3 regions of the Pseudoalteromonas sp. SIMBA_162 genome follow, and region 3 is predicted to be linked to each of the others. Evidence: predicted binding sites of a transcription regulator. Region 3 holds the regulator's gene; each other region holds the start of a gene.
What was found. Region 3 encodes sigma-54, which starts transcription at its own class of promoters, with help from an activator protein. Its sites were predicted from a motif close to GTTGGCACGNNNNTNGNNT; they were not measured.
Positions count from the first base shown of each region.

Region 1: a site for sigma-54 is predicted at 7,125-7,143, ahead of R0J88_RS13495 (TorF family putative porin). Genes of this name have one in related genera too.
Region 2: a site for sigma-54 is predicted at 8,422-8,440, ahead of R0J88_RS03135 (EF-hand domain-containing protein). Genes of this name have one in related genera too.

Region 1 covers NZ_JAWJBQ010000017.1:102,858-113,870, reverse strand. Annotated here, with positions in the region: gene rplR (50S ribosomal protein L18) at 1-19, opposite strand, end outside; gene rplF (50S ribosomal protein L6) at 29-562, opposite strand; gene rpsH (30S ribosomal protein S8) at 576-968, opposite strand; gene rpsN (30S ribosomal protein S14) at 990-1,295, opposite strand; gene rplE (50S ribosomal protein L5) at 1,306-1,845, opposite strand; gene rplX (50S ribosomal protein L24) at 1,862-2,176, opposite strand; gene rplN (50S ribosomal protein L14) at 2,187-2,555, opposite strand; gene R0J88_RS13515 (AsmA family protein) at 2,828-4,789, opposite strand; gene R0J88_RS13510 (hypothetical protein) at 5,021-5,452, shown strand; gene R0J88_RS13505 (helix-turn-helix transcriptional regulator) at 5,461-5,661, shown strand; gene R0J88_RS13500 (hypothetical protein) at 5,801-6,964, shown strand; gene R0J88_RS13495 (TorF family putative porin) at 7,247-7,933, shown strand; gene R0J88_RS13490 (hypothetical protein) at 8,104-8,769, shown strand; gene R0J88_RS13485 (YIP1 family protein) at 9,034-9,747, shown strand; gene R0J88_RS13480 (efflux RND transporter periplasmic adaptor subunit) at 9,803-10,969, shown strand; gene R0J88_RS13475 (ABC transporter ATP-binding protein) at 10,969-11,013, shown strand, end outside.
Region 2 covers NZ_JAWJBQ010000003.1:60,287-71,299, forward strand. Annotated here, with positions in the region: gene R0J88_RS03090 (glycerophosphodiester phosphodiesterase family protein) at 1-302, shown strand, start outside; gene R0J88_RS03095 (dienelactone hydrolase family protein) at 384-1,118, shown strand; gene R0J88_RS03100 (LysR family transcriptional regulator) at 1,138-2,061, opposite strand; gene R0J88_RS03105 (type 1 glutamine amidotransferase domain-containing protein) at 2,227-2,910, shown strand; gene R0J88_RS03110 (rhomboid family intramembrane serine protease) at 3,041-3,622, shown strand; gene yghU (glutathione-dependent disulfide-bond oxidoreductase) at 3,664-4,506, shown strand; gene R0J88_RS03120 (MFS transporter) at 4,666-5,967, shown strand; gene R0J88_RS03125 (FG-GAP repeat domain-containing protein) at 6,191-7,567, shown strand; gene R0J88_RS03130 (hypothetical protein) at 7,625-8,080, opposite strand; gene R0J88_RS03135 (EF-hand domain-containing protein) at 8,093-8,368, opposite strand; gene R0J88_RS03140 (PA4780 family RIO1-like protein kinase) at 8,661-9,515, shown strand; gene R0J88_RS03145 (response regulator) at 9,549-10,220, opposite strand; gene R0J88_RS03150 (ATP-binding protein) at 10,295-11,013, opposite strand, start outside.
Region 3 covers NZ_JAWJBQ010000006.1:182,259-193,271, forward strand. Annotated here, with positions in the region: gene R0J88_RS06675 (KpsF/GutQ family sugar-phosphate isomerase) at 1-581, shown strand, start outside; gene kdsC (3-deoxy-manno-octulosonate-8-phosphatase KdsC) at 582-1,133, shown strand; gene lptC (LPS export ABC transporter periplasmic protein LptC) at 1,130-1,684, shown strand; gene lptA (lipopolysaccharide transport periplasmic protein LptA) at 1,674-2,210, shown strand; gene lptB (LPS export ABC transporter ATP-binding protein) at 2,207-2,932, shown strand; gene R0J88_RS06700 (RNA polymerase factor sigma-54) at 3,002-4,501, shown strand; gene hpf (ribosome hibernation promoting factor) at 4,528-4,815, shown strand; gene ptsN (PTS IIA-like nitrogen regulatory protein PtsN) at 4,820-5,272, shown strand; gene rapZ (RNase adapter RapZ) at 5,292-6,137, shown strand; gene R0J88_RS06720 (HPr family phosphocarrier protein) at 6,181-6,453, shown strand; gene mgtE (magnesium transporter) at 6,562-7,920, shown strand; gene R0J88_RS06730 (YgiQ family radical SAM protein) at 7,990-10,176, opposite strand; gene R0J88_RS06735 (EAL domain-containing protein) at 10,284-11,013, opposite strand, start outside.

The DNA of each region.
Region 1 (11,013 bases), on a different contig from region 3:
GAGCTGTTTTTTTATCCATCGTCTTACCTTACTTCTTCTTAGCCTCTTTACGGCGTACATTCTCATCTGAATAGCGAACACCTTTACCTTTATAAGGCTCAGGTTTACGGTATGCACGAATGTTAGCAGCTGTTTGACCAACTAACTGCTTATCTACGCCCTTAACTAGAACTTCTGTTTGGCTTGGAGTTTCAATCGTAATTCCTTCAGGAACTGCGAAATTAACTGGGTGTGAGAAACCAAGTGTTAAGTCTAAAACTTTACCCTTAGCTGCAGCACGGTAACCAACGCCTACTAACTGAAGTTTCTTCTCGTAACCTTCATGCGTACCAACAACCATGTTGTTGATTAGAGCGCGAGCAGTACCTGCTTGTGCCCATGCATTTGCTACGCCTTCACGAGGTAAAGTTGTAATAACGTTGTCGTTAACTTGTACTTCAACTGCGTCGTTGATAGTACGAGTAAGTTCACCGTTTTTGCCTTTAACTGTGATTTCCTGGCCTTTCAATGTAACTTCTACACCGGCAGGAACATTAATTGGTGCCTTTGCTATGCGAGACATAGTTCCCCTCCGATTAAGCTACAAAGCCAATGATTTCACCACCAACACCAGCACTACGTGCTGCGCGGTCTGTCATTAGGCCTTTAGAAGTTGATACGATAGCGATACCAAGACCACCCATTACCTTCGGTAATTCGTCACGTTTCTTGTAGATACGTAAACCAGGGCGACTTACACGCTGGATATTTTCAATTACAGCTTTGCCTTCGAAGTACTTCAACTCGATAGAAAGCTCAGGTTTAACTTCACCGTTAACTGCGTAGTCTACGATGTAACCTTCGTCTTTTAGTACTTTAGCTAATGCTACTTTCAGCTTTGAAGTTGGCATCGTTACAGATACTTTCTTCGCTGATTGACCGTTACGGATACGTGTGAACAAATCCGCGATAGGATCTTGCAAGCTCATAGTCTTACTCCCATGATTCTATTACCAGCTAGCCTTTTTAAGGCCAGGAATTTCACCGCGCATAGCTGCTTCGCGAACTTTAATACGGCTCATGCCGAATTTGCGAAGGAAACCATGTGGGCGGCCCGTAATGTTACAACGATTACGTTGACGTGCAGGGCTAGAATCACGAGGTAAAGCTTGTAGCTTAAGTACCGCGTCCCAACGATCATCTTCAGATGTATTAACATCACTGATGATAGCTTTTAGTGCAGCACGCTTTTCAGCATACTGAGCAACTAGTTTTGTGCGCTTTGCTTCGCGCGCTTTCATAGAATTCTTTGCCATAACCCTACCCTTATTTCTTAAATGGGAAGTTAAACGCTTCTAACAACGCACGGCCTTCCTCATCAGATTTCGCAGAAGTAGTGATAGTGATATCCATACCGCGTACACGGTCTACTTTATCGTAATCGATTTCTGGGAAGATGATTTGTTCACGTACGCCCATGCTGTAGTTACCACGTCCATCAAAAGACTTAGCACTTACGCCACGGAAGTCACGAATACGTGGGATAGCGATTGATACCAAACGCTCAAAAAAGTCCCACATACGCTCGCCGCGTAGGGTTACTTTACAACCAATTGGGTAGCCTTCACGCACTTTAAAGCCAGCAACAGATTTACGTGCTTTAGTGATTAAAGGTTTCTGACCAGAGATTGCAGTTAAATCAGCTACAGCGTGATCTAAAATTTTCTTGTCAGCTAGGGCTTCGCCCACGCCCATATTTAATGTGATCTTTTCGATCTGAGGGACTTGCATGACAGAGCTGAAACCAAACTTCTCTTGAAGCTCAGCAACTACTTTGTCTTTATATACTTCATGCAGTTTCGCCATCATTCTACTCCAACTATTAGATAGTTTTACCAGTAGATTTAAAGATACGTAATTTCTTACCATCTTCAATCTTGAAACCTACACGATCTGCTTTACTCGTTTCCGAGTTGAAGATCGCAACGTTTGATGCGTCCATAGACGCTTCTTTCTCAACAATGCCGCCAGCTTGGTTCAATTGTGGAACCGGCTTTTGGTGTTTCTTGATCAAGTTTATGCCTTCGACAAAGATTCGACCAGATTCAGTAACAACTGAAAGCACTTTACCGCGCTTACCTTTGTCTTTACCTGCTAGTACGATTACTTCGTCACCACGACGGATTTTTGCTGCCATGATTGGCTCCTTACAGTACTTCTGGGGCTAGTGAAACGATTTTCATGAACTTGTCATTACGAAGTTCGCGAGTCACAGGGCCGAAAATACGTGTACCAATTGGCTGCAAGTTATCATTTAAGATAACAGCCGCGTTGCTGTCGAAACGGATCAGAGAACCATCTGGACGGCGAACACCTTTTCTGGTACGCACAACTACCGCGTTTTTAACATCACCTTTCTTCACTTTACCGCGAGGAATAGCTTCTTTTACAGAAACTTTAATGATGTCGCCAATCGCTGCGTAGCGACGGTGTGAACCACCAAGGACTTTTATACACTGCACTTTGCGAGCGCCGCTGTTATCAGCAACTTCCAGCTGAGTTTGCATTTGGATCATGTTAATGACCTCCGGTGTAGTAATTACAACGTGTCTTAAAATTGTTTAAAATCAAGACATTTCGATTAAATCCCACTCAAAAACAAACGAGTTGTCTCTTAAGGGCGGGCAATTGTACCAGCATTGAGCATGTAGCGATAGGTTATTTTTTAATTAATTTAAGGACTGAGGGGATTTTATTAACGTTGGTAAAGCTATGTGACTATTTTTTCAATGGTTATAAAATAAACAAGGCACTTAAAAAGTGCCTTGTTTATTTTACTAGTGGTTATTTAGCCAAATAGCCCCTTTAATTTATCTTTTACTTTATCTTTGGCTTTCTCTTTCGCTTTTTCTTTTGCGTCATCGAGTTTCTTTTTTGCTTCATCTTTTAAGGCATTACTTACATCAAGTTTAATTCCCACATCGTGAAATGGCCCTTTTATGCGTAACGGTATTTTAAAGCCTGTACTGTCATCGGTAGTGCCTTGACCTTCTATTGAATCTACAATCCCTGTTACCAAACGATAATCAACTTTAGTAAGAGGTAAATCCACATCTCCTTCACCGGAAATACGAATCAGAGGGCTAATTAGTGAAAGGTCAGTATTTCGTCCAACACCTTTAATAAAATTAAAGCTACCTGTAAGCGCAGAAAAATCTGTTTGTTCTGATTCTTCAAAGCCCGTATCTAGCCCTTCACTCACAGATCCAAGGTTACCCGTAATAAGCTCTTTGCCTTTGCGAACCATTTCAGCCACGTTTGCGCCTTTAACAGCACCATCGGCAAATTCAAAGCCAACCTTACCATTTAATGCATTAATAAAGGTTTTTTGACTTTGCCCAGTTGTGGTCAAATTCCAATTTAATGACCCTTTACCCATGAGCTTATCAAAGCCAGCTGCATCAGTGAGTAACGGTTGTGCGTCTATGTCGGCTAAATCAAAATTTGTGTTTATTTTATACGGCGTTTGCTGCGCATTTATGTTGATAACCCCTTTACCAGTGCCCTCATATGCTTTAAAGCTATCTAAGCTTAATTTAGCAACGCTGTTGTTTAAATCGACTGTAAATTGATTAGCACCTAGCTCAATATCGTTAGCTTTTAAACCGCTTGAGCGAATAACTACATTAGCATTAAGTGCATTTAATGCGCTTAAATCAATTTTAGTATCGTCCCAAACAATCGGCTGCGCGGCTTTAGGTTCTTCATTTTGCGGCGCTTGCTGTTTAGCGACAGCCTCTGGTAAGTAGGGATTCAAATCAAGCATACCTAGGTCTATATCAGCATTAACCGCTAGTTTATTGCTTAAGTTTACTTCACTTTTCCCTTTAATCTCTAATTCATCTAGGGTAGCAATCAGCTCTTCTAAGTTAAACGTATCATCCATGAGATGCATTTTACCGTTTACACTAAACGCATTAAATGCATTTTCTTTAGCGTTTAAGTCTACCCCTTGCCAAGTCGCTAGCTCTTTAACAGAGTCGCCACTTAGCGCTAACTCGCCTTTTATATCTTTACCTTGGCGAGCAATACTGCCGTTAAACGTAAGATCGACCAAGCGAGAGTCTACGCTTTGAGTAACCTCAAACGTCGCCCCTTCAATTGCCTTTGCAGGCGTATCAAGTTTTGCATCTAGTTCAAATCGCTCCTGCATATAGGTAATCCCCCCTTTAACTTCAAGGGTTTTACGTAATGAAGGAAGTAAAATAGCCAGCTCTAAATCGCTAATTTGCTGCTTGGCGCCCGTTTGACCATCTAGATATGTAAATGTACCGCCATAAATAGCGACCTCACCCAGCTCAATATCAAAGCTAGCAGGTAGCTTAATTGCCTCACCAGGCTCTGTTGGTTGCTCTGCTACAGCATCAAACAACTGCCAGTTAGCTTTACCATTTTTATCTGTCTCTAATAAAATATCTGGTTCGTTAATAACAAACTTATCAAGCTTAAACTCACCGCCAAATAACGAGAACCAAGGTATATGTACTGCCAGCTGCTGCATACTTGCCATATCAGCTCGCGAACCTGTTTGCATATTAGCAAAGTGGACATCATTCAACTCTAACTTTAGTGCAGGAAACACACTAAGCGTTTTGTCACCATTAATTGTTAGCGTTCTTCCCGTCGTTTTTTGAACTTCCTCTGATACTTTATTAAAAATGGTATCGGTAGGAATTAAAAAAGGCGCTGCGACAATTAAAGCAATACAGAGTAAGAGTATTACACCAAAAATTTTGAGTAAGGTTTTCATGTTCGTCCTTTAAGCGGTCAAATTATGTTTTTATCATAGCGAGTGTTAAGCCTAAAAGCATTGCTGTAGATAAAAAAAGATCATAAAAACAGTTTACTTATTTCATATGAATCGTTCCTGAAACATTTTGATACCTTTAGGTTACAAAAAATAATTGACTCATTGATACCCCAAGGTTACATTGATACCCAGAGGTTACAAGAAATCAAATACTATTACAGGATGAATACTATGAAACAGCAAAATATAAAAACAGAAGAACAATTCATGAGTCATGATATATGGATTAGTATAAGCGCTGGCGTAGTTTGTTTACTTCTCAGTGTTTACTCACTGATAAAACAAGACCAACATATTGAAGGGCTTTTAACTGTTGGAATGAGCGTTTTCTTTTATATAATTATAATAGCTATTTATATAACTAAAGCAGACTTCCCATTAAAAATGTATTTTAAATATGCATATAAAGATGAGTTTCTAAACAACATTGACATTAATGCCTATAAACATACAAGTTTTGCATTTGGACTTTGCCTTATCGCCGTTTTTTATAAAAGCGATGAAATACCTAGCGAGGTTTCGCATGCAACTATGGCAATACTTTATCTCAGTATCATGCTTTTGGTATATGGTGCTTCATTACTTTGGCAGAGCCGTGATTAGGAGTCAAAGTGCAAAATAACATAGCAAAATTTCGTAAAGAGGCAGGGCTTTCGCAGCAAGAACTTGCCGATGCTATAAGCGTATCGCGTAAAACAATAAGCACTGTAGAAACAAATCGATTTACGCCGTCGGTCATTATAGCGCTTAAAATTGCAGCTAACTTTAACATGCCCGTTGAAAGCCTCTTCATATTAGAAGAGGCTGATTAATAACCGAGCTGGTTAGATTAACCCCGATTTTAAACACCATAATAATGCAGCGCGCAGGACAGCGCTGTTGTTATTAGTGTATTTGAGCTAAAATAAGCAATGCTAATACATATATATAAATCCGGAGTATCTACAAGGCATGAAAAAACTGCTAATTTCACCGTCAAAAATGACACTAGGCGAGCAAGAAAATCAAATCTATCAGAACATTCTGAAACAATCTTCAGAATTAAGCCTTAACCTTATGGCCGTGAAAGTAGAAAACCATCCTGATGATTTTTTACCTTGGTGTTACGAGCTATTAAACGCAAGCAGAGACCGTATTAACTACGATTTACTTGAGCCGCAACAGCTACCTGTTCTGAAAAAACTGCATGATCAGCTTATTTCGGCTATCAGCTTTTTACAAGTTAAAACGCTTCGTGTAGCCCCTTGGCCTGTGGTAAGTGTATTTATAGAGCAACATAAAGATGTTATTGCACTTGATGAACAACTTCGTTTAGCAAGTTACGTAAAAAGTATTCGTGAGCAATCATTAAAAGACATGATCCCTGAAGACCTTCTTGCTTTTACTGGCAAGCATATGGCTTCACTTGATCCAAGCACTTACGATTTTGATGTTGAGTGGTTTGCATCAACTAAGAGTGCTAAAGTTTTCCACCAACTCATTGGTGATTTACCGGGTGCGTTTGATGAAGCACTGGCTAATATTCCTCTTGAAGGTGACATTACCCATTACGAGTACCAACAGTTTGTAGCTGCTTATAGCAAAATATTTACTGATAGCAGTGAAAAGCCAACTCTTGCTCCGGCAACACGACTACTTGCAATGCGTCGCCCTGATATTTTTACGCCAATTACAAATAGCCGTTTAGACGCATTATGCTCAGCGCTTGCGGTTACTAAACTCAAAAATAGTGATTTTGAGCGTTACTGGCAAGATATTGTAAAAGGCATTCAAGCTATGTCATGGTACAAAATGGCAAATGCTTCAAATGAACTAGAAGAGCAATTAGTGTCAATTAAAGCGCTTATTCCGTGCTTTTTTTACTACGCGGATAACAAAACACCAGATAGCTCTAACTATATTAAATTACTTAATAAACCAAAGCGTAGCACCACTAAAACGGGTAAAACACAACGCAGAGGTAAAGAGTCTGCTGAAATTTTAGTTGACCGCGCTTTGGCTGCCGATGATATTCCTGAGCATATTCGTAGCAAACGCGACTCAATAATCAGCGAAGTTCAAAAAGGCCGCAGTGTAAACGAAACAATTAGTCTAATGCGCACCATATTTGGCTAAATAATTCTAAACAAGCTGTACTTTCATGGTGCAGCTTGATTATTTTATGCACCAGCGATGTGCGATAAAATATTTCTTCCGCATAATCTAAAGCACCCACCCCAAACGCAAGCCATTGTTAATAAAACATAAAATTTAATTTTAAAACAAAATAAATCAAGCTGGCACACACAGTGCAATTCTATTCTCAGTTAAACAATAAAAACGCATAAATCAAAAGGCTACGGTACTTCATAATAAAAAGCCTTCCTATGCAAAAAATCATATAACGGGAAATGGAACATGTTAAAACTAAAAAAAACAATCGCTTTTAGCGCCGTGGCATTAATGGCTGCAACGTCACTTACATCAACAGCAGTAAATGCTGAAGTGTCTGCCAATGTAGCAGCTACTTCAAATTACTTATGGCGTGGACAAGAACAAACTGGCGGCGACGCTGCTATTTCTGGTGGTATTGATTACGCTGACGAATCTGGGTTTTATGCTGGTACATGGGTATCTAATGCATCTTGGGCTGACGAAATGACCTACGAGCTAGATTTTTACGCAGGCTTTGGTGGCGATATTAGCGAAGGTGTTAGTTACGATGTAGGTTACATTTATTATGCTTACCCAGACGCGGCATCAAGCGCAGATGCTGATTTTTCAGAAATTTACGGTAGCATCAGTGTTGAAGGCTTTACCTTTGGTGCATCAGTGCTTGCTACTTCTGCTGCAAGTGGCGACGGTACAGACTTTGGCGACTCACTTTATTTGACAGCTGATTACGGCTTTGCCGTAGGCAGCAATGGTACAGAAATGGCTTTACACATAGGTCATTATTCTGGCGATTTTATTGGTGACGAAGACATCATTGATTACGGTGTGTCTGTATCAAAAGATGGATTCACATTTGGCGTATCAGACACTGATATGGATGAGTCAGATGTAAAAGTTTACGTTGCTTACGCTGTAGACTTCAGCCTATAAACAAACATGTGTTACTTGCTGCAACTGAAGGGCCATTTGGCCCTTTTTTTTATACTAAGGCAAATTTGTTTAAGTATTCATGATTGTATAACTAGAAGGTAGGTTCTTACTATGTTAAGTTGAATTGGACTTTTCAAAGCTTAGGCTTTTGATTACTAAGGACAGTAAAAATGAAACATAAAGTGTTAATTACTATTTCTGTTATTGCAGTTAGTTTTGCGATTATCTTCACATTACATTACTCACCAGAGCCTAATCTATCGGTTCAACAATCAGCTATCGAATCCAACAAAAACATCCCAGTAATTGATATGAAGCCCATACAAACTTTATCTACAGGTAAAAACGTGTTGCCCATCACCGATAAAAGCAATTCAACAACACAAGAACAGTTAGATAAACCAGAGCAACAAGTCTTAACTGCTGAAGTATTTTCTGATGAGTTTGTCTCTACAGAAAATGGCAAAGAGTTTGTGTCAAAAAAAGCATTAGATGACGTATTTAAAAATGACACTTCACTATTACTGCAACGCATGTCTGATATTGAATACTCTGAAGTTGCCCAGATACGTAAAGATAAGTTAAACGAATTTATTATAAATGAATTAAAAGACGTTACCATTTTACAGCAAGACTTAGAGTGTGCAGGAAAGGTTTGCGCGATAGAACTTACTTATACGCAAAGTAGTAACCAAGCATCTATTGACACCCTTTCAAGCTTTTCTAAAAACTATTCTTTTCAGCAATTCACTGAAACCGAAAGTGGTGATAAAAAACTAAAAGCATTGTATATCGCAACAGATAACCCTAGCGGTCTGAGTTTATCTGATAGCTAATTAAATAAATGGCTGTATTTGCATTAGATACAGCCATAACAACGTGATTATTAAGCTCCACTCCTTATGGCTCAATCATATTAAAACCATCTGGCAACTATAGAGCTTAACAATACGTCTTTTATTAATTACTTTTATAATGCCACCCTTGTTAACAATCGGTTACAATTGAATAAAATTAGTACATACTTTTTCCTATATTATTAATCTATCCATTGGTATCAAGTGTTTACCAAATCACATATAGGTTATTAAGGAATAATAATGAAATCACCTAACGCATTTAGCGCCCTACTCGATATTTACATTAGTCCAAGCAAAGCTTTCAATGGTGTTGAGCACGCCAAAGGTTGGTCATGGCTTGCTTTTATAACAATATCTTTAGTTTCAATGGCGAGTATTTATATTTTTTATTCTACCGTTGATATGCAGTTTTTGATTAACGAGCAATTTGCAGCTGCAAGTGTTGATGCAACAATTGGCGAGCAAAAAATGATTCGCCAAAGCATTGAACAAAACGCCGGAATACAAGTATGGATTAGCATGATATCAATCGTATTAGGTACTGCAATCATAGCCGCGATAATGGCTGTGTATTATATGCTCATTGCTAAATTAGACCCAGAGTCAGAGCACAGCTATGGTGCTTGGTATGGTTTTACTATTTGGACAATAATGCCAAATGTTGTTCTGAGTTTAGGTACGATAGCGCTTGTACTTAGTGCAAGTACCGATCAAATATCTCAAACAGCAGTATTTAACTTTGATTCAATTAATCAGCTTGTTGTTGGGTTAGAACCTGGTAGCGCATTTTATACATTACTAGAATCATTAAAGCTAAGTAGTCTTTGGGGGATTGGACTAGGAATGGTTGGCTTAAAATGTTGGACAAATTTTTCAACAAATAAAGCGTTACTTTTCTCGGCGCTTCCAACACTCGTTATTTTTGGTATTTGGGCAATTATTGCCGCAATGTAATTAATAAGCAGAGGTATTTTACCTCTGCGCTACTTATTCACGGACAGATGTATATATGAAAAAAGCAATAATAATAACGATAGCTATAGTCGCTTTTGTAGGCCTAATCGTCTCTAAGCAGGTGACCGGTGATAAAAAGCAAGCCCAAGTGAATATTGCGCAGGTTGAGCAAGGGAATATTGCTGATTCAATCATGGCGTCGGGCAATCTAGTTTTTAATACCCAAGTGCAATTGCGCTCTGAGGTAACTGGTCGTGTCGATAAGGTATTTGTAGAAGAAGGGCAAAGCGTTAAGCAAGGGGATATTTTAATGCGCCTTGATACAACTGCCTTCGAATCAGAAGTAAACCGAAACCAAGCCGTTCTACGCGCTACCGAAATTGAAATAAAACATAGCCAAACTCGCCTTGCTAATTTAGAGCGCCAATTAAAAAGGCAAAAAGAGCTATACGATGTTGGATTAGGAAATCAAGAAAGCTTTGAAAATATCGAAAGTGCTCGCGATCTAGCAAAAATAGATATCGAATCACGCAAAGAGTCATATAACCAAGCGCAAGCGTCGCTTCAAATTGCACAAGATCGCCTAAGTAAAAGTGTATTTAGAGCGCCAATGAGTGGCTTACTGGCATCGGTTAATATTAAAGAGGGTGAAACAGTTATTGCAGGCACAACTAATATTATTGGTTCAGACCTTATGCTTGTTGCCGACCCTAGCGCTATTTTAGCAGAGCTTAGAGTTGATGAAACAGATATAGCCAGCATAAAACTAAATCAACAAGCTGATATTTATGCCGCAGCCTACCCTAACAAACCATTTAGCGGCAAAGTAATTAATATTGGTACATCAGCTAAAAACCAACCAGGTTCGCAAGGGCTTTCTTTTAGAGTTAAAGTACTATTGGACCCAACAGATCGCCAGCTTTATGCAGGTATGAGTTGCCGAGCAGAAATTGCCACCAGTATTGCCGAAAATGGTTTAAAGCTCCCTATTGAAGCAATACAAAAAGAAGAGGGTAAAACCTTTGTATGGCGCTTAAATAGCGATAATACCGTGAGTAAAGTAATAGTAAGTGTTGGTATTTCGTCTGACATTGAGCAAGCTATAACAGAGGGGCTAAGCAAAGGCGATAATGTGGTTATTGGCCCCGCTCGACCAATTAGCAAGCTGCAAGAAGGCGATGTTGTTTCACTTAAAAATGACGCAGGCGAGGAAACACTATAATGTCTGCGGTAATTAAGTTAGAACACATTAACAAACAATATGTA
Region 2 (11,013 bases), on a different contig from region 3:
CTCCCATTTGGATGATGCTTACCATCGATAACGATAACAATATTGTTCCTTCACAATACGCAATTGAAGCAAAAGCGGCAGGTTTGAAGCTCATAGCATGGAGCCTTGAGCGCTCAGGGCCGCTAAATGAAGGGGGTGGTTATTATTATCAGTCAATTGCTGATGTAATCAATAACGATGGCGATATGATGACTGTAGTTGATGTTTTAGCAAAACAAGTGGGTGTAATGGGTATATTTTCTGATTGGCCGGCCACGGTAAGCTACTACGCAAGCTGTAATAAAATGCCAGCCAGCATTTAAAAACGCATTTCAGCGGTCGTTTATTCTGCTGCGCTCAGTTACCATAAAGGAATTACCCAACCTTTTTAACTGAGCGCTTTTATGATCATCCAACAACATAATACCGACTTACCAACGCCAACAGGCCTAATGCGAACCACAGTGTATCGTCCACAAGCCGATGGGCAGTTTCCTGCCATTGTTTTTTATTCTGAGATTTTTCAGCAAACGGCTCCTATTGCTCGAAGTGCCGCACTTTTGGCAAGCCATGGTTTTGTTGTACTCGTGCCTGAGGTATTTCATGAGTTAAACCCTATCGGAACTGTACTTGCTTACGATGATGCAGGTAAAGACAAAGGCAATGCGGATAAGTGGAAAAAACCGCTTGAGCATCACGATAGCGACACACAAACATTAATCGATTTTGTAAAATCGCAGCAGTATTGCTCAGGTTCAGTGGGAGCGATGGGTGTATGTATTGGCGGACATTTAGCTTATAGAGCTGCACTTAATCCCCAAATTAAAGCAGCGTTTTGCTTATACGCAACGGATATTCACAGCAATACATTACCAGCTCAAGAAGGAAACAATTCATTTGAGCGCATGGCCGATATACAAGGTGAAATACATTTTATTTGGGGTAAACAAGACCCTCATGTACCACAAGAAGGCCGCAGTAAAATTTATCAGCAATGTGTAACGACAGGCATTAACTACCAGTGGCAAGAAGTTAACGCGCAACATGCCTTTATGCGTGATGAAGGTGAGCGATACGACGGTGCATTGGCAATCGCAATGTACCAACAAGCCGTGGCGCTATTTAATCGCACTTTATAAACACTTAAAAAACGTCTTACTAAGTACTTTTCAGCATACCCAGCGCGGTATGCTGCTTTACAAAGTAGGCTTTTAAATAATCAATAAATAACCTAAGTTTTTTAGAGCCTGTAGCACCTGGCGGAAACACCCCGTAAAGCTCAATATCTTTAGTTTTGTAATCGTCTAATATGATCTCTAGTAGCCCAGCTTGCACCTTTGGCCAAGCATCATATAAGGGAATACGGCCAAGACCATGCCCTGCCTCTACAAATGCCGTGCGTGCTGCCGCATTATTTGTGCTTAAACCACCTTGCATTGTAATGTCGTGCTTTTTGCCATCTTTTTGAAGCGTTAAAGTTTTACTCCCCAGCTGATACACAACCCATTTATGCGCTCTTAACTCAGCTGGCGTTTTAGGTTTACCAAAATAGTTAAAGTAATCTGAAGAACCACAAATACAGGTACTCATTGTGGTCAGTTTTGTCGCTTGTAAGTTTGAGTCACTTAACGCAACACCACGAATGGCAATATCAAAACCATTTTTTATTATATCTACTACGTCGTCGGTTAGCTGTAGGTCGATCTCAATTTTTGGATATTGGCGCTTAAACGTATTTATAGCGGGTACAATTAATTGCATGCCTACATTAACGGGGCAACTCACTTTAAGTAAACCTTGCGGCTCGCTTTTTATATTCTCTATCTGTTGATTAGCGGCATTGGCTTGCTCAGTAATAACGCGACAACGCTCGTAGTACGCTATACCGGCCTCTGTAAGTGTCATTGTGCGAGTAGAGCGGTTTAAAAGTGTAACTTCAAGCTGGGTTTCTAATTTTTTTAAGTGATAGCTTGCCACAGCGCGTGTTAAACCTAATTGCTTAGCGGCGGCTGTTAAACTTCCCTGCTCTACAATTTGTGCAAACACCACCATACTTTTTAATTGCTCGAACGACACTTTCATGGCTTTTCCGCCTAGTTAAAATTCAACCCATTCATTGTATCAATTATTAAACCAATAAAGTCAAATTTATCATCGTTGTTTAAAGTAATTTAAATGCATATAGTAATAATACGAGTTTGGTGAATACCAAATACTAATTAACTCAATTATCGAAGGAATATAGTTATGGCTAAAAAAATACTTATGGTACTTACTTCACATGCGGATCTTGGTAACACAGGTGAAAAAACCGGTTTTTGGGTTGAAGAATTTGCAGCACCTTACTATGCATTTGTCGATGCTGGCGCTGAAGTGACACTTGCATCTCCTGCTGGTGGCCAACCGCCAATTGACCCTACAAGCACACTTGCTGATTTTCAAACCGATGCAACTAAGCGTTACGATGCAGACAGCGCAGCACAAGCGCTAATGGCCAACACACATGTACTAAGTGAAGTAAACTCAAGCGATTACGACGCAGTATTTTACCCAGGCGGCCACGGCCCATTATGGGATTTAGTAGATAACACCGATTCTGTATCACTAATTGAAAGTTTTGTTAAAGAAGAAAAACCAGTTGCTGGCGTTTGTCATGCAAGTGCTGTGTTTTTAAATGTTAAAGATGCAGACGGCAACGCATTAGTAGCAGGTAAAAAAGTAACTGGTTTCACCAACAGTGAAGAAGAAGCTGTACAACTGACCGACGTAGTTCCTTTTTTAGTGGAAGACGAGCTAATCAAAAAAGGTGGCGACTACCAAAAAACTGAAGATTGGGGTGTACTTGCCCTAGAAGATGGTTTGCTGATCACGGGTCAAAACCCTGCAAGTTCAGAGCTTGCTGCTAAAAAACTATTAACTAAATTGGGTTAATAGCATTTAAATACTAAAGGCCAACGCGGCCTTAATTAAGCACAGCATTTGAGCTGTGCTTTTTATTTGCTTTTCATTACCAAATACAATTCCTATACTGGCAACTGTTTAAGGTCAATTAGGGAAATTTATGACAACCAAGCCTACGTCTCTGTCATTACTAACAACGACTCGCTTTGCTATATTTAGCATTGTCGCTGCTTGCTTTGTACTTCAAGTTATTAATAGCCTTCCTGGTATAAACCTTAATGGTTTAGGTATTTACCCGCGCAGCATACAAGGATTAATAGGCATACTTTGCGCTCCCTTTTTACACGGTAGCTGGTGGCACTTTGCCAGTAACATGCTGCCTTTTGCGGTGCTCAGCTGGCTCATTTGTCAATACAGTGTTAAACGGTTCTACTCTGTATTTATTTTCACCGCACTTTTGGGCGGGTTATTAGTCTGGGCATTTGGCCGAAGTAGCCTTCATGTTGGTTTGAGCGGCGTAATATACGGGTTGTGGGGTTTTATTCTATGCTATGGCGTTGTTAGGCGTTCGCTAAAATCAATCGTAATCGCTATCGTTGTTGCCATACTTTATAGCGGTTTTATTTGGGGCGTATTGCCGCAACGCTTTCATATTTCGTTTGAAAGCCACTTATTCGGAGCCCTAAGCGGGTTGTTTTTAGGTTATAAATTAGCAAGAGCAGATAGACAAAAAGGTTTGTAAAAAACGATTTTAAGTGAATCAATTTAACAGTGAGGTTATTTATGAGCGATACAAACGATTACACACCAGCCAAAGTGTGGACGTGGGAAAGTGAAAGTGGCGGTAAATTTGCCAGTATTAATAGACCCATAGCAGGGGCAACTCATGACAAAACCTTGCCTATTGGCGAGCATTCATTTCAACTGTACTCGCTGGCAACGCCTAATGGCCAAAAAGCCGCTATTATGTTTGAAGAACTTTTAGAGCTTGGCCTTAATGATGCGCAATACGATGCTTATCTAATTAATATTGGCGAGGGAGATCAGTTTGGTTCTGACTTTGTTGATATTAATCCAAACTCAAAAATTCCTGCGTTACTCGATCACTCAACAACACCGCCAACTCGTGTATTTGAGTCTGGCTCTATTTTACAATATTTAGGTGAAAAGTTTGACGCACTTATACCCAAAAGCCTTGTAGCAAAAACCGAGTGCCGTAATTGGTTATTTTGGCAAATGGGATCAGCTCCCTATTTAGGTGGCGGTTTTGGCCACTTTTATAGCTATGCGCCAAGTAAAATGCAATACCCCATTGACCGCTTTACTATGGAAACCAAACGCCAACTCGATGTACTTAATCAGCATTTAAGCAGTAACGACTACATGGCGGGTGATGAATATTCTATTGCCGACATTGCTATTTGGCCTTGGTATGGCTCACTTGTTTTAGGCGACTTGTACGATGCTGCTGAGTTTTTAGACGTTGCCTCTTATACGCATGTTGTTAGGTGGGCCAAACAAATCGCTGAGCGTCCAGCGGTTAAAAGAGGTCGTCGTGTTAATCGCACATGGGGGCCCGAGGAAGAACAGTTAGCCGAACGACATAGCGCAGACGACTTTAAATAAAGTGCTATAACGCACCAAAAAAACCAGCTTAAATGCTGGTTTTTTATGTCCGCTATAAATATGGCGCTACTAAAATGATCACCTCACCCTGCCTGAAAGTAGAATATTTAATCATATCAATCTAGTATAAATTTACTTACCTAAAAGCAGTGAAAAGCCGTGTTCAAACTAACAAAAGAGCAAATTTATAAGCGCCTTAACAATGAAGAAGATGCTAAAGCTTGCAAAGAAATTGATGAGTCTGCATGTAAAGAGGTGCCCGGTAACTTCATTACTTTATTACTAAGCCAGCTGTTTAGTAAGTTTGCAGACGCACTACTCAACCCCAAAGTTACGCTTCCCTGGTTAATGCACAGCTTAAACGTACCTGGCAGCTTTATAGCCTGGCTTGTGCCAATAAGGGAGTCTGGCTCTTTACTTCCGCAGTTGGCCATTGCCGATGTGATCCGCAAATTATCTGTTCGTAAATGGGTGTGGGTAATTGGCGCTATTGCGCAATCGATATGTATATTAGCCATGGTAGGCGTTGCTTTTGTATTAGAGGGAAAACAAGCAGGCTTCGCTATTTTAGGTTTGTTAATATTATTTAGTTTAGCGCGGGGCTTTAATTCAGTAGCAGCAAAAGATGTACTGGGTAAAGTAATTCCAAAAAAACAGCGAGGCAATATTAGCGGCTTAGCGGCAAGTATTGCAGGTTTGGCAACCCTAACCTTTGGGCTACTGATGTGGTTTTTTTCACAGCAGAAAGAACAAAACACAGTATTAATTGCCTTGGTATTGGGCGCAATAATGTGGATTGTGGCGGCCTTTTTTTATAGCCGCATAAATGAATACAAAGGGGCAACCGACGGTGGGAAAAACGGGCTACTGCATGCATTTACAAAACTTAAACTCCTTTACCAAGATAAGCAATTTTCCCACTTTGTTGTCACACGTGCTTTTTTATTGTGCTCAGCTTTAAGCGCGCCATTTTATATTATTTTAGCGAGTCGCCAATCGTTTGAGTTTTCGTTACTTGCAACATTTATTGCTGTATCGGGGTTAGCCAGTTTAGTGTCCGCGCCAATTTGGGGGCGATTAAGCGACCTATCAAGCCAACGAGTTTTAGTGCTTAGTGCCATGCTTGTAACTCTTAATGGCTTAACGGTATTTGTTATTGCAACCTGGTTTAACCATTTATTGAGTGCTTGGTGGCTGCTGCCTACGCTTTACTTTTTACTCTCTGTTGCTCACCAAGGTGTACGCCTTGGCCGCAAAACGTACTTAGTCGATATGGCACAAGGAAACAAGCGCACCGACTATGTTGCAGTAAGTAACACGGTTATTGGCGTGCTTTTACTCCTGTTAGGCAGCATTGGATTGCTTGAGAGCTTTTTATCTACCGCTGAACTTATTTTGCTCTACAGCCTGCTTGGGTTTTGTGGCGCCATTAGTGCATTATTTTTACCTAAAATAGAGTAACCCTAACCATACCAACTTGCACTAATACCTAAAACAACTTAGTTGATTAAACTGCACTCTGGACAATAAACCTATCTTTAGCAAATATGTTCAGCGCTTAGGTTAATTAAGCTAACTAGCATAAACATTTTATTACAATTACTTACACCCTTACGTTAGTTTTTGCCGTAGGCTGAAAACAGTCAAATATTCGCCTACTTAAAACTATACAAAGGGATTTACCATGTTAAAACCGTTTAGTGCATTACTTATATTGCTTGCGCCTAGTACTTTATTAGCGCAAACCATGTCGATTAAAACCACTGAAGGGTTAGTAACAACCGACTCGACAACATTATTTGCTTTTAACAAAGAGCTTAAGCAGCTAGAGCGCATTGATTTACTATCAGCACAAAACTCTCAGCTCGTTCTGCCTGACAATGCAATTGGTTTTGACGTGGCAACACTTGCGAATACAAATGATAAGCAAGCGCTTGTGGTAGCAAGTGACGGCATTTACAAAGCGGATAAAGAAAAACCTTCACTTTTATTTGCATATACATCAGTAATAAACCAGTTAGAAGTAACAGAGTTTGAAAAAATAAACTTTATCATTGATGCCAACAAAGATGGCCTGAGTGATATTTTGCTCCCAGACTTAAACCAAACAACCCTTTATATTCAAACTAACAACGGCCAATTTACCCCTCATACTTTTGAAAAAAAGACGCAGTTTACTGGTGACTTTTCAAAAGATGGTCTCACCCTTGAGGTTGATATTAATAACCAACCTACAATTACGGATTTTAATCACGACGGCCTAAATGACTTAGTGTTTTTAAATAAAAAAGGCGCCGATGTGCTTTACGCAAATACTAATGGTTACAACAAAGCCATGGCTGACGTTAATTTTAATATTGAGTTGGGCGAGCTTAGTAACGGTGAAAAACGCAAAATAAAGCAGCTTCTTGATATAAACAACGATGGCTATTTAGACTTTATTACCAAGCAATATAAACCAGTGGAAGGTATGGATTCGCTCGATATTGACATAGCGCATAACCTTTACTTAGGTAATAAAACAGGGTTCAGTCAAACACCTATTAAATTGTTAAATACCAGCGGCCCTAGTCAGCTTGTATTTGAAACAGACTTTAATAACGATGGCTTAATAGACCTGCAAACAATGGACTTAGACATTGGCCTTGGCACTATTGCCTCTATGGCTATGGGCGGTGGTAAAACTGACGTAGATGTAGAAATGAATATTTATAAGCAACAAACCGATGGCTCATTTGCTAGTAAATCAAGTATAGAAATTGACCTTGAGATGGAAATAAATATGAGCAATGGCGATGCAACCCCACCCTTATACATAGGCGATATAAACGGGGATGACAAAACTGATGCGGTATATAAATACAGCAAAAAAACGCTCTATGTTTACTACGGCGAAGAGAACAATTTGCTGAACAAAAAGCGTAAAAAAATAAAATTAACCCTACCTAAAAAAAGTAAAGATATTTTGTTAGTTGACATTAACCAAGACGGTAAAAAAGACTTTGTATTTAAATTTACCGAAGAAGATGGCACCAGTAAAATTAAAACCCGCTTAAACTAACCACCTACACAAAAAGCCCAGTATTACTGGGCTTTTTGTGTCAGCTTTTACACATATTTACGCTTTAATACTGAGTAACGAATCAGATTCAGACAAGCCAAACTTTTCTTGAACAGCCGATAGTATAGCGTCTTTATCTTCATCGTTTATTTGGCTTGAATACTGCTCGAGTAATTCATCAAGGTAACTTACTACATCTTCTGTATTCACTTGCTCTAGTGAATTTTGTGGCGGTGGAGGCGGTCTTTGCCCTTCAGGTCGGCCAGCATCACCAATACTTTTAGCATCAAATTCAAGCTCGCTCATTAATTCTGCTAGCTCTTTAGTGGGTGAAATACCCTGCTCTTCAAACGCAGCTTGAATGCTCTTTGCATCTTCAGAGGTTAAGTTTTCGGGATCAAATTGCGCTAGCGTTTCTTTTACAAAATCACTTTGTTCTGATGTTAGCGATACAGCTTGGCTTTTTTGCTGCGGCATAAAATTAGTAGCGTTATTGTTTATTGAATTGATCATGTAAGTTTCCTTTCAACGTTCACGACGAGGTGGTTTATGTTCACTTAATTCTTGCTCGCTGATTTCCCCATTACCGTCAGCATCAATTTCATCAAAAATAGTCTGAGCGTCACCGTGAGGTGGCTTTTTAGTATTAAATTCATCAAAACTAATTGCACCATTGCCATCGGTGTCGAGAGTTGAAAAGTCTGGCTTAGGCGGTTTGTTATTACTTCCTTTTGCAGCAATATTGGCCGAAAAAACAATGCTAAGTAATACAATCATTGCCGTTGATGTTAAATGCTTCATAGTAATAACCTTATATTTAGGGCGTGTTGATACCGTAAACTTACACCTTAAAAACGCAAAAAATGTGCAAATAATAAGGAAGTATTAAATAATTTAAAAAATTGATGTGTTCTAGGGCGTTCTGGTTGCTCAATTTACAATCAGCAGATAAGCTAACGCAAGCATGTGTAAATGCGCGTAATACTGCCCTTAATTCTCAAAGCTGATATACTGCTTGAGCATATAAAACAACTAATTACAGAGCACTTTCTTAAATAATGATTAATAACCAACTCCACTTAGCAGGCAAGCTGTGAAAACACCAAAACGCTTACAACCCCTTATCGATGACGGTTTAATTGACGAAGTACTTAGCCGACTAATGAGCGGTAAAGAAGCCGATGTATTTGTAGTTCGCTGTGGTGAACACATTCGGTGTGCAAAGGTTTATAAAGATGCTGTTAAACGCAGTTTTAAAAAAGCCGCACAATACCAAGAAGGCCGAAAAGTTCGCGGTGGTCGCCAAGCTCGCGCAATGGGAAAACGCTCAAGTTACGGGCGCCAGTTAGAAGAAGAAATTTGGCAAAATGCTGAGGTTGATGCTCTTTCTCGTTTAGCTAGAGCCGGTGTGCGTGTACCCGATACATATTTTTGTGTTGATGGTGTTTTACTTATGGAGCTTGTGTCTGACAGCGAAGGCGATGTTGCGCCGCAGCTAGGCCATGTAAGTATGAGTAAAGAGGAAGCTATAAAACAACATACACTGATGATGCATTACATTATGCTTATGCTGTGCGCGGGTATTATTCATGGAGACTTATCAGAGTTTAACGTGCTTGTTGACGATAAAGGCCCTGTGATTATTGATTTACCGCAAGCTGTAAATGCGTCTGCTAACAATAGCGCTGAAGCCATGTTTGCTCGTGACGTAAACAACATGCGTCGTTACTATAGTGAGTTTGCACCTGAGTTGTTAAATACCCAATACGCTAAAGAAATGTGGGCGCTATTTGAAGAGGCAAAACTTACACCTAATTCTATACTCACCGGTGAATTTGAAGATGACAGCGAAGAAGCAGACGTTGATTCAGTACTAGACGAGATACAAGCTGCAGCCGATGAAGAGCAAGAGCGACTAGCGCGCATTAACTTTTCAGACGAAGAATAAAACGCCAACGTTTTTGTTAATCGCTTTGTTCCCTTATTGCGGGTGTACAAAGCGATAACCTACCCCATAAACAGATTGAATCACACTCTCTGTTTTAGTTAATTCATCCAGCTTTTTACGCAATTTTTTTATGTGGCTGTCAATCGTTCTATGACTCACAATACGCTGATCGGTGTACATGGTATCCATTAAGCTATCTCGTGAATAAATTCTACTCGGGTTATTAAACAAAGGTTTAAACAACTGAAACTCAAAGTTAGTTAGCTCAATGTCGTTATCTTGGTATTTTACTTTATAGGTGGTTTCATCTAATTGCATTACCGATGTTTGTACTGCTGAAACGTTGAGACGCCTTAAAATAGCTTTTACCCGCGCAACCAACTCTGCGTAACTAAACGGTTTACAAATATAATCATCTGCGCCTAACTCAAGCCCTAGCAAGCGATCTATTTCTTCCACTTTGGCCGATACCATAATAATAGGCACATTAGAAAAACGCCTAATCGCTTTACATAATTCGATTCCGCTTTGACCTGGTAACATTACGTCTAGCAAAATAAGGCTTGGCCTATTAATTTCAAGCCATGGAAGTACGTCATTCCCATGGTGTATTTGATGAGTATTAAAATGATGATTCATTAAAAAATCACTCATTAGATTAGATAATTTTTCTTCATCTTCAACTATCAAAATGTGTTCACTCATTGGCACCTCTATTCGTAACGTAAATTCAAACCACTTAATAAAGTAGGCAATTTAAAGATTAGGTTTAAACATTGTTAAATGGTTGGCAGGCGTATAATAATAGCTAAACCACCTAGGTCCGCTTTTTCTGCGACTATCTCACCATTATGACCTTCAACTATATGTTTACAGATTGATAAACCAAGGCCTGAACCACCTTCTTGGCGGTTACGCGCACCATCAACTCGATACAGGTATTCAAACAAATGCGCTAAATGTGAAGACTCTACCCCAACCCCATTATCCTCAATACTCAGCTCAATAAATGACTGCCCTTTTTTACTTATGTTTTTAGCAGTTATTGAAATAGTCGTGCACTGAGCATAATGAACTGCATTCATTAAAATATTATCAAACAACTGCAGTAGCCGTGTTTTATCAGCCTCAACATTGGCGTATTGAGCACTATTTAATAGATAAAGTTTGATTGTATGCTGCTCAAATATAACCTGATATTTTTGCTCGATTGTATTTAACAGTATTGTTAAATCGGTTGGCTGCATGGTGTAATGCATCCCCCCTAATTCGGCACTATTTAGCATATGTAAATCATCTATTAGGCGCTTTAAATGCATCGCCTCATCATTAGCTGAACTAATATTTTTGGTATTAGGCTCACGTACCCCAAGTAACATTGCTTCAAGTTCACCCAGCAAAATACTCATTGGTGTTCTTAATTCGTGAGAAATATTAGCTAACCACCGTTTACGTACTTGCTCATCTTTAGCTAGTGTAAAGGCCAGTGTATTAAAAT
Region 3 (11,013 bases):
TGGCAACGCTTGCAAACGTACATATTTGCATAAAAGTTCAAAAAGAAGCCTGTTCGTTAGGCTTAGCCCCTACAGCAAGCACAACAGCAACACTTGCAATGGGCGATGCCATGGCGGTTGCACTGTTAGAAGCCCGCGGTTTTACAGCTGATGACTTTGCGCTATCTCACCCCGGCGGGAGTTTAGGTAAACGTTTACTGCTGACCCTAAAAGATGTCATGCATAGCGGTAAAAACACACCTATTATTAACGTTACGCAAACTATAAAAGATGCACTGATAGAAATGTCGGCAAAAGGCTTAGGCATGACAGCCATAGTTGATTCTCAGCAACAACTTGTAGGGCTATTTACCGACGGTGATTTACGTCGTATTTTAGAACAACGAATTGATATACATACAACACAAATAGATGTTGTAATGACCAAGTCCTGCACAACGGCAACGCAAGATATTTTGGCCGCTGAAGCACTTAATATTATGGAGCAAAAGCGTATTAATGGTTTAATCATCGTTAATGAGCAAAACCACCCTATTGGTGCATTAAATATGCAAGACTTACTAAAAGCAGGAGTATTATAAATGCAATTTGAAGAGCTCTATCAACCATTGAGTGAAGACGCAAAAGCACGTGCAAAAAAAGTAAAGCTACTTATTTGTGATATTGATGGTGTGTTTTCTGATGGTCGCATTTATTTGGGTAACCAAGGCGAAGAGCTCAAAGCATTTAATACAAAAGATGGCTTTGGCATTAAAGCGCTAATTAATAGCGGCTTTGAAGTTGCGGTAATTACAGGACGCCACTCAAAAATAGTACAACAGCGTATGACAAGCCTAACAGTACAACATATATATCAAGGCCAAGAAAATAAGCTACTCGCTTACGAAGAACTAAAAACAAAGCTCAATTTAAATGATGAGCAAATTGCCTACATTGGCGATGATGGCCCAGACATGCCAGTAATGGAGTTAGTAGGGTTTGCTGTTGCAGTAAATGACGCCCATCCGCTAATAAAACGTTTAGCGCATTATACAACAAAAATGCTAGGTGGCTTTGGTGCAGTGAGAGAACTTACCGACCTACTAATGCTTGAAAATAACAAACCTTTGACCACAAAAGGGACTAGTTCATGAATGCAGCGCGCATAATATTAAGCGTTTTATTCATCAGCTGTATGGTTTGGCTTTGGTACCCTTATTTCACACAAGTAAATTTACCACAACAAACCGAAGCAGACATAATTGCAAAGCCCGATTACACAGCCATAGAGCTAAAACAAACAGCGTATGACGAAAATGGGAAAATCAGCCATAAAGTAACGGCAGCGCGAATGGAGCTATATCAAGAATTAGGGTTTACCTTTTTTGATAAACCTATTTTTACGCTATACAACGACAAACAAACATGGCGAATTAACGCTAATGAAGCAACATTATACGAAGGCAGACAATTAATATTAGAAGGTAACGTTGTTGCTAGTAATTTAACTGATAACGCAATGATAGATAAAATTAATGCTGATAACATTCAGGTAGATATAAAATTACTAACGATGCAATCAGAGCAGCCTGTCATTGTTACAGGGCCCAATTTAAAAATCACCGGTAAAGGCTTAGAAGCCGATTTAAAAACCGAAGTGATAAAATTAATTAACCATACGCGAACTATTTATTATGACCAATAAACTATCAACACTCTTTATTATTCCAACATTTTTACTTGCATTAGGTACTAATGCCGCTGAACCAACAGCGCCAATTTCTGCAAATCAAATTTCGATTAGTGCGGATAAACAAGAGGGTCAACTAAAAGAAAACGTAGGTATCTTCGAAAAAAATGTTGAAATTATTCATGGCGACAGAAAAATTACCGCAGACCGCCTTGAGGTTCACAAGCGCGATGAGCTAGGCGACAACAAGCAATTGTTAATTGCCACAGGTACGCCTGCATATTTTGAAGAAAAACAAGCCGACGGCACAATAATGAGCGCCAGCGCTAATGAAGTTAGGTACGATGTTTCAACGCGTTTTTTAACATTAATTGGAGATGCAGAGATATCTCAAGCTGGGCAAAAAATGAATGCAAAAAGCATTACCTACGATATAGAACAGCAGCTTATTAGCGCCGAAAAAGATGAAAGTTCAACAGACCGTGTACACACTATCTTAGTGCCTGTGGAGCCTAAAAAAAATGACAAAGGCCAACCATGAGTACATTAAAAGCAGAGCTACTAGCCAAAAGCTACAAAGGCCGTGAAGTTGTAAAAAATGTGGGCTTAGAAGTTAAAGCTGGAAGTATTGTAGGCTTGCTTGGGCCAAACGGCGCAGGTAAAACAACAACCTTTTACATGATTGTAGGCTTAGTCCCTAGCGACAAAGGCAAAATATCTATCGATGATAACGATATTACGCTTTTACCTATGCACAGTCGTGCTAGATTAGGCATTGGCTACTTACCACAAGAGTCGTCTATATTTAGAAAATTAACAGTGTATCAAAACTTAATGGCTATTTTAGAAACTCGAAAGGAGCTCACTAAGCAAGCCAGAGAAGATACATTAAATAATCTATTGGATGAATTTAGCATTCAACACATTCGCGATAGCAAAGGTATGGCATTATCGGGCGGAGAACGTCGCCGAGTAGAGATTGCACGTGCTTTAGCCGCAGATCCAAAGTTTATTTTGCTAGACGAACCATTTGCCGGTGTTGACCCTATCTCAGTATTAGATATTAAAAAAATTATTGAACACCTGAAAAACCGTGGGATTGGCGTATTAATAACAGACCACAATGTAAGAGAAACCCTTGATGTTTGCGAAAAAGCCTACATTGTTTCTCATGGGGAACTGATTGCTTCTGGTACCCCTGAACACGTATTAAATGATAAAACTGTACGCGATGTATATTTAGGCGAGCAATTTAGGCTGTAACATTTACGCCTTATTTATAAGCATCTGCTAGTATTAATTATAACAACTTAAAAGGATTGTTAGAGATACATGAGGCAATCACTACAGCTGCGCATGGGCCAGCAACTTACAATGACACCTCAGTTGCAACAAGCTATTCGCTTGCTGCAATTAAGTACATTGGATCTTCAGCAAGAAATACAAGAAGCGCTCGACAGCAACCCATTACTTGAGGTTGAGGAGCAAGACTATGCCGATGATCTTGCGGGCAAAAATGAGCAAAAAGCAGATAATGATGAAGTTACAGTAACCGTATCTGCAGATGAAGCCCCTAGCGAGTATGAACAAGACAGTGGTGAAGCGCTTGCTAAAGATACCGTAAGTGACGACATGGCAATGGATGTTAGCTGGGATGAGTATATGAGTGCAGCCCCTGCATCATCTTCAGGCCCAATGCCTGAAGATGAGTCTATATATCAGGGCGCATCAACTGAAACGCTTCACGAATACTTAATGTGGCAATTACAATTAACGCCATTTAGCCCTACAGATGAAGCCATCGCTATTGCTATTGTAGAAGCGGTGGATGATTCAGGCATACTGACACTCAGCTGCGAAGAGATTTTAGAGAGCTTTAATCAAGATAACGACGATGACGTTGAGGTTGAACTTGACGAAATAGAAGCGGTTTTAAAGCGCATTCAGCTATTTGACCCAGTGGGTATTGCGGCACGTAGCTTACAAGAGTGCTTGTGTATTCAGTTAAATCAATTTGATAAAGGCACGCCTTTTATTGATGAAACAAAAATGATTTTAACAGAGCACATTGATTTGTTAGCTGCTCGTGACTACCGTACATTAATGAAAAAAACGAAGCTCAAAGAAGATGAGCTTAAAGAAATAATGACACTTATTCATACTCTCAACCCTAAGCCTGCAGACACAATAGTACGAGAAGAGTCTGAGTATGTAATACCTGATGTGTCAGTTAAAAAAATTAAAGGCCGCTGGATTGTAGAGTTAAACCCAGACAGCATGCCAAAAATTCGTGTAAACAGCCAATATGCAGCGATGTCGCGTACAGTTAAATCAAGCGGCGACAGTCAATTTATTCGCTCACATTTACAAGAAGCTAAATGGTTTATAAAAAGCTTAGAAAGTAGAAATGATACACTTTTAAAAGTAACTAACTGTATTGTTAAACAACAACAGGGCTTTTTTGAACACGGCCCAGAAGCCATGAAACCGATGGTTTTAAATGATGTTGCCGAAATGGTAGAAATGCACGAATCAACAATTTCGCGCGTAACTACGCAAAAGTATATGCACACACCGCGTGGAATATTTGAGCTTAAATACTTTTTCTCAAGCCACGTAAGTACCGAAAATGGTGGAGAATGTTCATCTACGGCAATACGTGCACTTATTAAAAAATTAATCGCAGCAGAAAACTCAGCAAAACCATTGAGTGATAGCAAAATTGCGGATATATTGGCTGAGCAAGGAATTAAAGTAGCGAGACGTACAATCGCAAAATATCGCGAATCTCTGGCTATTCCACCGTCAAATCAGCGAAAGAGCCTGATTTAAGACGCTAAACAAAGAGGGTAATGCTTATGCAACTAAATTTAACTGGTCGTCATGTAGAACTAACTGATTCATTAAGAGACTATATAAATACCAAATTTGCGAAGCTAGAAAGGCACTCTGATCATATTAATAATGTTCATGTCATTCTTGATATAGAAAAATTAAATCAAAAAGCAGAAGCAACTATTCATGTAAGTGGTGCTGAATTATTCGCATCCACTGAACATCAAGATATGTATGCAGCTATTGATTCATTGATTGACAAGCTTGACCGTCAAGTAATTAAACACAAAGAGAAGCTTGCTCGACACTAATATGATGAAATTAAGTTCACTTATATGCCAGGACTGCAGTAAAGCTGCGGTCCTTTTTAATAGTAAAAAAAGAATTTTAGAGTTTATTAGCGAGCTGGCTCACGATAAATTACCGTATTTATCTCAACAGGATATTTTGGGCGCTTTATTAACCCGCGAAAAGCTAGGCAGCACAGGGATAGGAAGAGGTATTGCTATTCCACATGGCCGAATGAGCGGCGCACAAGAACCTTTAGCATTGGTGTTAGTAAGTGAAACACCGATTAATTTTGATGCTATAGACAACCGCCCTGTTGATATTTTTGTTGCACTCATCGTACCTGAAGGCGATAACCAACAGCATTTAAAGACGCTAGCAACGATAGCTGATAAACTAAAAAATAAAGAATTTTGTAAGCAGCTTCGCTGTGCTAAATCGGATGCTGAGTTGTATCAAATTATTGTTGACCAATCGTAACAAATTTAAAGGGTGATTAATGGAGTTGATTATCATAAGTGGCCGTTCTGGTTCTGGTAAGTCGGTTGCTTTACGCGTTGTTGAAGATCTAGGTTATTATTGCGTAGATAACATTCCAGTAAATTTATTACCTTCTTTGGTAAGAAGCGTTTCTGATAACTACGATAAAATTGCCGTTAGTATAGATGTGCGAAATTTACCAAAAGAGCAAGATGAGTTTAATCACATCATCGAATACTTACCGGGTTTTACAAAACCAACGCTGTTCTACTTAGACAGTGAAGATCAAACCCTTATTAAACGCTTTTCTGAAACCAGACGCTTACACCCTTTATCAATAGATTCACTTCCGCTTGATTTAGCCATAAAAAAAGAAAAAGAACTTCTCGATGTGCTAATTACGCGCGCCGATTACATGATCGATACCAGTGAGCTAAGCGTTCATCAACTTGCTGAATCAATTCGCGAAAAAATATTAGGTAAAAAAGACAAGCAGCTAATTGTTACATTTGAATCTTTTGGTTTTAAACATGGCATTCCTAAAGAAGCAGATTACGTATTTGATGCGCGTTTTTTACCTAACCCGCATTGGGAGCCTGAACTAAAACCACTTAATGGCCTAGACCAACCAGTAAAAGATTATTTGGCTAGCCACAGCATAGTTCAAAAATTTACATGGCAAATACAAACCTTTGTACAAACATGGCTACCACACCTAGAGCGAAATAACAGAAGCTATTTAACTATTGCGATTGGCTGTACTGGCGGGCAACATCGCTCTGTATATTTAGCGCAAACAATTGGCGAAAGCTTTGCAGTTACGCATCCCAATGTAAAAATACGTCACAGAGAACAAGAAAAGTAATTTTACAAAACTAATAACCTGTTCAGCTTTGATAGAGTAATGTATGCGTATAGAAGACACTTTTTTAATACAAAATAAATTAGGACTGCATGCCAGAGCCGCGACTGTATTAGCCCAACTCGCTGTAAAATTTGATGCTTCAATCACCTTATTTCAAGATGATAAAGAAGCTGCTGGTGACAGTGTATTAGCACTAATGCTACTTGAAAGTAGCCAAGGTAAAGAAGTTAAAGTGGTATGTGAAGGGCCTGATGCAGAGCAAGCTTTAAATGCAATTGGAGAACTTATTTCGCAACGATTTAACGAACAAGAGTAACGTTAATTTTTAACATTTAAATAAAATAACTATAATCAAAATAACTGGCTGCTAGGTCGTACTCCCCCACCCATTAGGTAACAGTTACAGTATAAATAAAGGACGCCAATGCCCGAAGCTTTTGAACAAGACTACCCACTACAACAACTAAAACAAGTGACCAAGTCACTTAATAGTGGTCAGTTTGTTCAAGTTAGGCGCATGCTCGCAAAAACAGCGCCATGTGATACTGCGTTATTATTAGAATCATCTCCACACAAAATTCGTCGCTTGCTATGGCAGTTAGTTGATCCTGATGTTCAAGGTGATGTACTCGAAGAATTATCAGAAGACGTGCGCCTGGGTATTATTGCCCAAATGGAGCCTGAGCACATTGCTGCTGCCACTGAAGACATGGGTCACGATGACCTAGGTGAAGTATTACGTAGTTTGCCTGACACCGTTTACCAAGACGTTGTTAGCGCCATGGACACCCAAGATAGAGAGCGCGCAACACAAGCGCTATCTTATCAAGAGCGTTCTGCTGGTGCACTTATGAACACCGATACGGTAACTATTCGCCCAGATGTGACCATTGATGTCGTACTACGTTATATTCGACTTCGCGGAGAGTTACCTGAAGGCACTGATGACCTGTATGTGGTTGATAAACATAACTGCTTTATTGGTGCTTTATCGCTGAGTACATTGCTAACTAATCCACCAGAAAAAATTGTTCGCGATTTAATGGATGAAGAATGTGAGTCAATTCCAATTTCAATGGATGAAAGTGAAGTCGCACAACTGTTTGAGCGCCATAATTGGATCTCGGCCCCAGTTGTTGATGACAACGATCAGCTACTTGGTCGTGTCACGATCGATGATATTGTTGACGTAATTCGTGAAGACGCCGAACATAGTTTACTGAGTTTGGCGGGCCTTGATGATGAAGAAGATACCTTTGCCCCTGTCTTAAAAAGCTCTAAAAAACGCTCAGTATGGTTAGGAGTTAACTTATTAACTGCGCTTGCGGCCGCCTTTGTAGCCAGTTTTTTTGAAAGCACACTCGATATTTTACCCATTTTAGCAGTGCTTAATGGCATCGTTCCTTCTATGGGCGGTGTTGCTGGTAGTCAATCTCTTACACTTGTTATTCGTGGTATAGCTGTTGGTCATATAAATCAAACCAACCAACGCTTTTTAATGATGAAAGAACTCGCTATTGGAGCACTCAATGGCATTTTGTGGTCATTGTTGATTGCGGGTGTCATTGCACTTTGGCAGTGGGACTTTATGCTCGGCGGCGTACTCGCTTTTGCCATGTTTATGAACTTAGTTGTGGCAGGTGTTGCTGGTGCAAGTATTCCAATTTTACTTAAAAAAATGAATATAGACCCTGCACTTGCAGGCAGTGTAGTGCTAACAACAGTCACCGATATAGTGGGTATTTTTGCCTTTTTAGGCACCGCCACTTGGTTGTTAATATAAATTTAAAATCCGCTATAAAAAACGCGCAGTTAATTTATAGCTGCGCGTTTTTTAATGTCTCGGTAAAAACTATCTGGCTTTGTGCCTATTTCCACCCACTTTAGGTTTTGTATTAGCCTTTTTAAATTGGCTAAATCCCGTATGACGTGTAAGCGCTGGGCGAGCCCCTTTACGGCCTTTATTAACGGTTTTACCCGCTTTTTCATCACGGCCTTCTTCTGGCACTAAACAGTTTGGCCCTTTGCCAATTAAGTTGGCTTTACCCATTTTGCGAAGTGCTTCACGTATCATTGGCCAGCCCGATGCATCATGGTAGCGCAAAATAGCTTTGTGTAATCTGCGCTGGCGTGCTCCTTTTGGCACTGGCACTACTTCACTATTATTCTTGATATTACGCAGTGAGTTCATCTCTGTATGGTAAATAGTGGTCGCATTGGCCATTGGAGATGGATAAAAGTTTTGCACTTGATCCAACTTAAAGTCGTTAGACTTAAGCCATAAAGCCATGTTTACCATATCTTCGTCTTTAGTTCCTGGGTGCGCAGAAATAAAATACGGAATTAAATACTGCTTTTTACCCGCTTCTTTCGAGTACTTATCAAATAATTCTTTAAATTGATCGTAAGCCCCCATACCTGGCTTCATCATTTTTGATAATGGACCGTCTTCAGTATGCTCTGGCGCTATTTTTAGATAGCCGCCCACATGATGTGTCACCAGCTCTTTAACATAGCGAGGATCGCGTACAGCAAGGTCATAGCGAACGCCCGAAGCGATAAGAACTTTTTTAATGCCTTTTACATCACGTGCTTTTTTGTATAAGTCGATTGTTGGCGTGTGATCCGTGTCCATATGCTTACAAATATCAGGGTATACGCACGATAAGCGTCGGCAGGTACTTTCTGCTTTTTTGCTTGTACAACGTAATTTGTACATGTTGGCCGTTGGCCCACCTAAATCGGAAATAACGCCAGTAAAACCAGGCACTTTATCTCTGATCTGTTCAATTTCTTCAATAATGGACTCTTGCGAGCGGCTTTGAATAATACGCCCTTCGTGCTCTGTAATCGAACAGAATGAACACCCACCAAAGCAGCCACGCATAATATTCACCGACGTTTTTATCATGTCGTAAGCAGGTATTTTAGCGTCGCCATAACGTGGATGAGGAATTCGTTGATAAGGTAATCCAAATACCGCATCCATTTCATGTGTTTCTAAAGGATAAGCCGGTGGGTTAACCCAAATAGAGCGATCGCCATGACGCTGAAATAAAGCTCTTGCACAACCTGGGTTAGTTTCTTGGTGTAATATCCTTGAGGCATGCGCGTATAAAGGTTTGTTAACACTTACTTGCTCGTAGGCTGGAAGTTTAACATACGTTTTTTCCCATGGCTTAGGGCGCGCTGGCTGCACTGTAATAGGCTTTGCAGCTTCTGCTTTTAAATCAATACCAGCTTGTTTAAACTCAGACTTGCTACAGCCAACATCATCGGCTCCGTAAGGGTTTGGAATGGGGTCTATTTTACCTATTTTATCAATAGCTGTTGAATCACTCCCCCGCCAGCCCGGCAAAGGTTCTTTACGAATCACAGCGGTACCACGAATGTCTTGAATCGTATCCATCGTTTCACCACCGGCAATACGGTGGGCAACTTCTACTAATGGGCGCTCAGCATTTCCGTAAATCAATATATCGGCTTTTGAGTCAAACAAAATGCTACGGCGCACTTTTTCTTGCCAATAATCATAATGGGCTATCCTGCGAAGGCTGGCCTCAATACCGCCAATAACAATAGGAATACCTTTGTATGCTTCACGACACTTCTGAGAGTAAATCATCACCGCTCGATCCGGGCGTTTACCACCTACGTTGTCTGGTGTATAAGCATCATCGTGGCGCATACGCTTTTCAGCTGTGTAACGGTTAATCATTGAGTCCATGTTACCAGCAGTTACACCAAAAAATAGGTTTGGCCTGCCAAGCTCCATAAATGCGTCTTTTGTATCCCATTTGGGCTGAGCAATAATACCTACTCTAAAACCTTGCGCTTCGAGCACACGTCCGATTACTGCCATCCCAAAGCTTGGGTGGTCAACATACGCATCACCACTAATTATTATTATGTCGCAGCTATCCCAGCCAAGTGCATCCATTTCTTCGCGTGATGTAGGTAAAAATGGTGCAGTGCCGTAACACTCAGCCCAATACTTGGGGTAAGAGAATAAGGCGCGCTTAGCTTTGAGTGTGCTCATAAATGTGACCGTAGAATAACAAAAGGCGCAAATTATACATCATAGACTTGTTTATATATACAACATTACAACGTATGAAATACCTTTAACACTAAGCCTATAACTATCTATGTTTTTCGTTTACTAATGAACTCTAATAACTTGTTTTCAGGCATAGGTTTAGCATACATAAACCCTTGTACTTCATCGCATCCTAAGTCTTTTAAAAACTTAGCTTGTTCCTGCGTTTCAACACCCTCTGCTATTGTTTTTAAACCTAACTTTGCACCTAACGATATTACTAATCCAGCAACGGCACCGGTATCACCATTATTAAGATCTTTAATAAACGACCTATCAATCTTTAGTCTATCGATAGGAAGGCTTTGTATATAACTTAATGAAGAAAACCCTGTGCCAAAGTCATCAATAGCAACTTCAATACCCAACGCCTTAAGCTCCCTCAGAGTATTAATAACCGTGTCTAATTCATCCATTACTACGCTTTCAGTGACTTCAAGCTCAATGTTTTTTGGGTCCACACCGTATTTTAGTAAGGTATTTTTTACTGTTTGCGCATACCCTTTAACTTTAAATTGCGGAACCGACACGTTAACAGCAATACATATTTCAGTTCCTTCATTTTCTAATCGCTTTTGCTGTTGGCACGCTTGCTCTAACACCCACTGCCCTATATCAACGATGAGTCCAGCGTCTTCAGCTAAAGGTATGAACACTGCGGGTGAAATGTAGGTGCCATTTTCCAACGGCCAGCGTAAAAGAGCTTCGCAACCAATTAATGACAAATCATCAAACGATAACTGCGGTTGGTACCATACTTCGAGCTTCCCTCTGGCA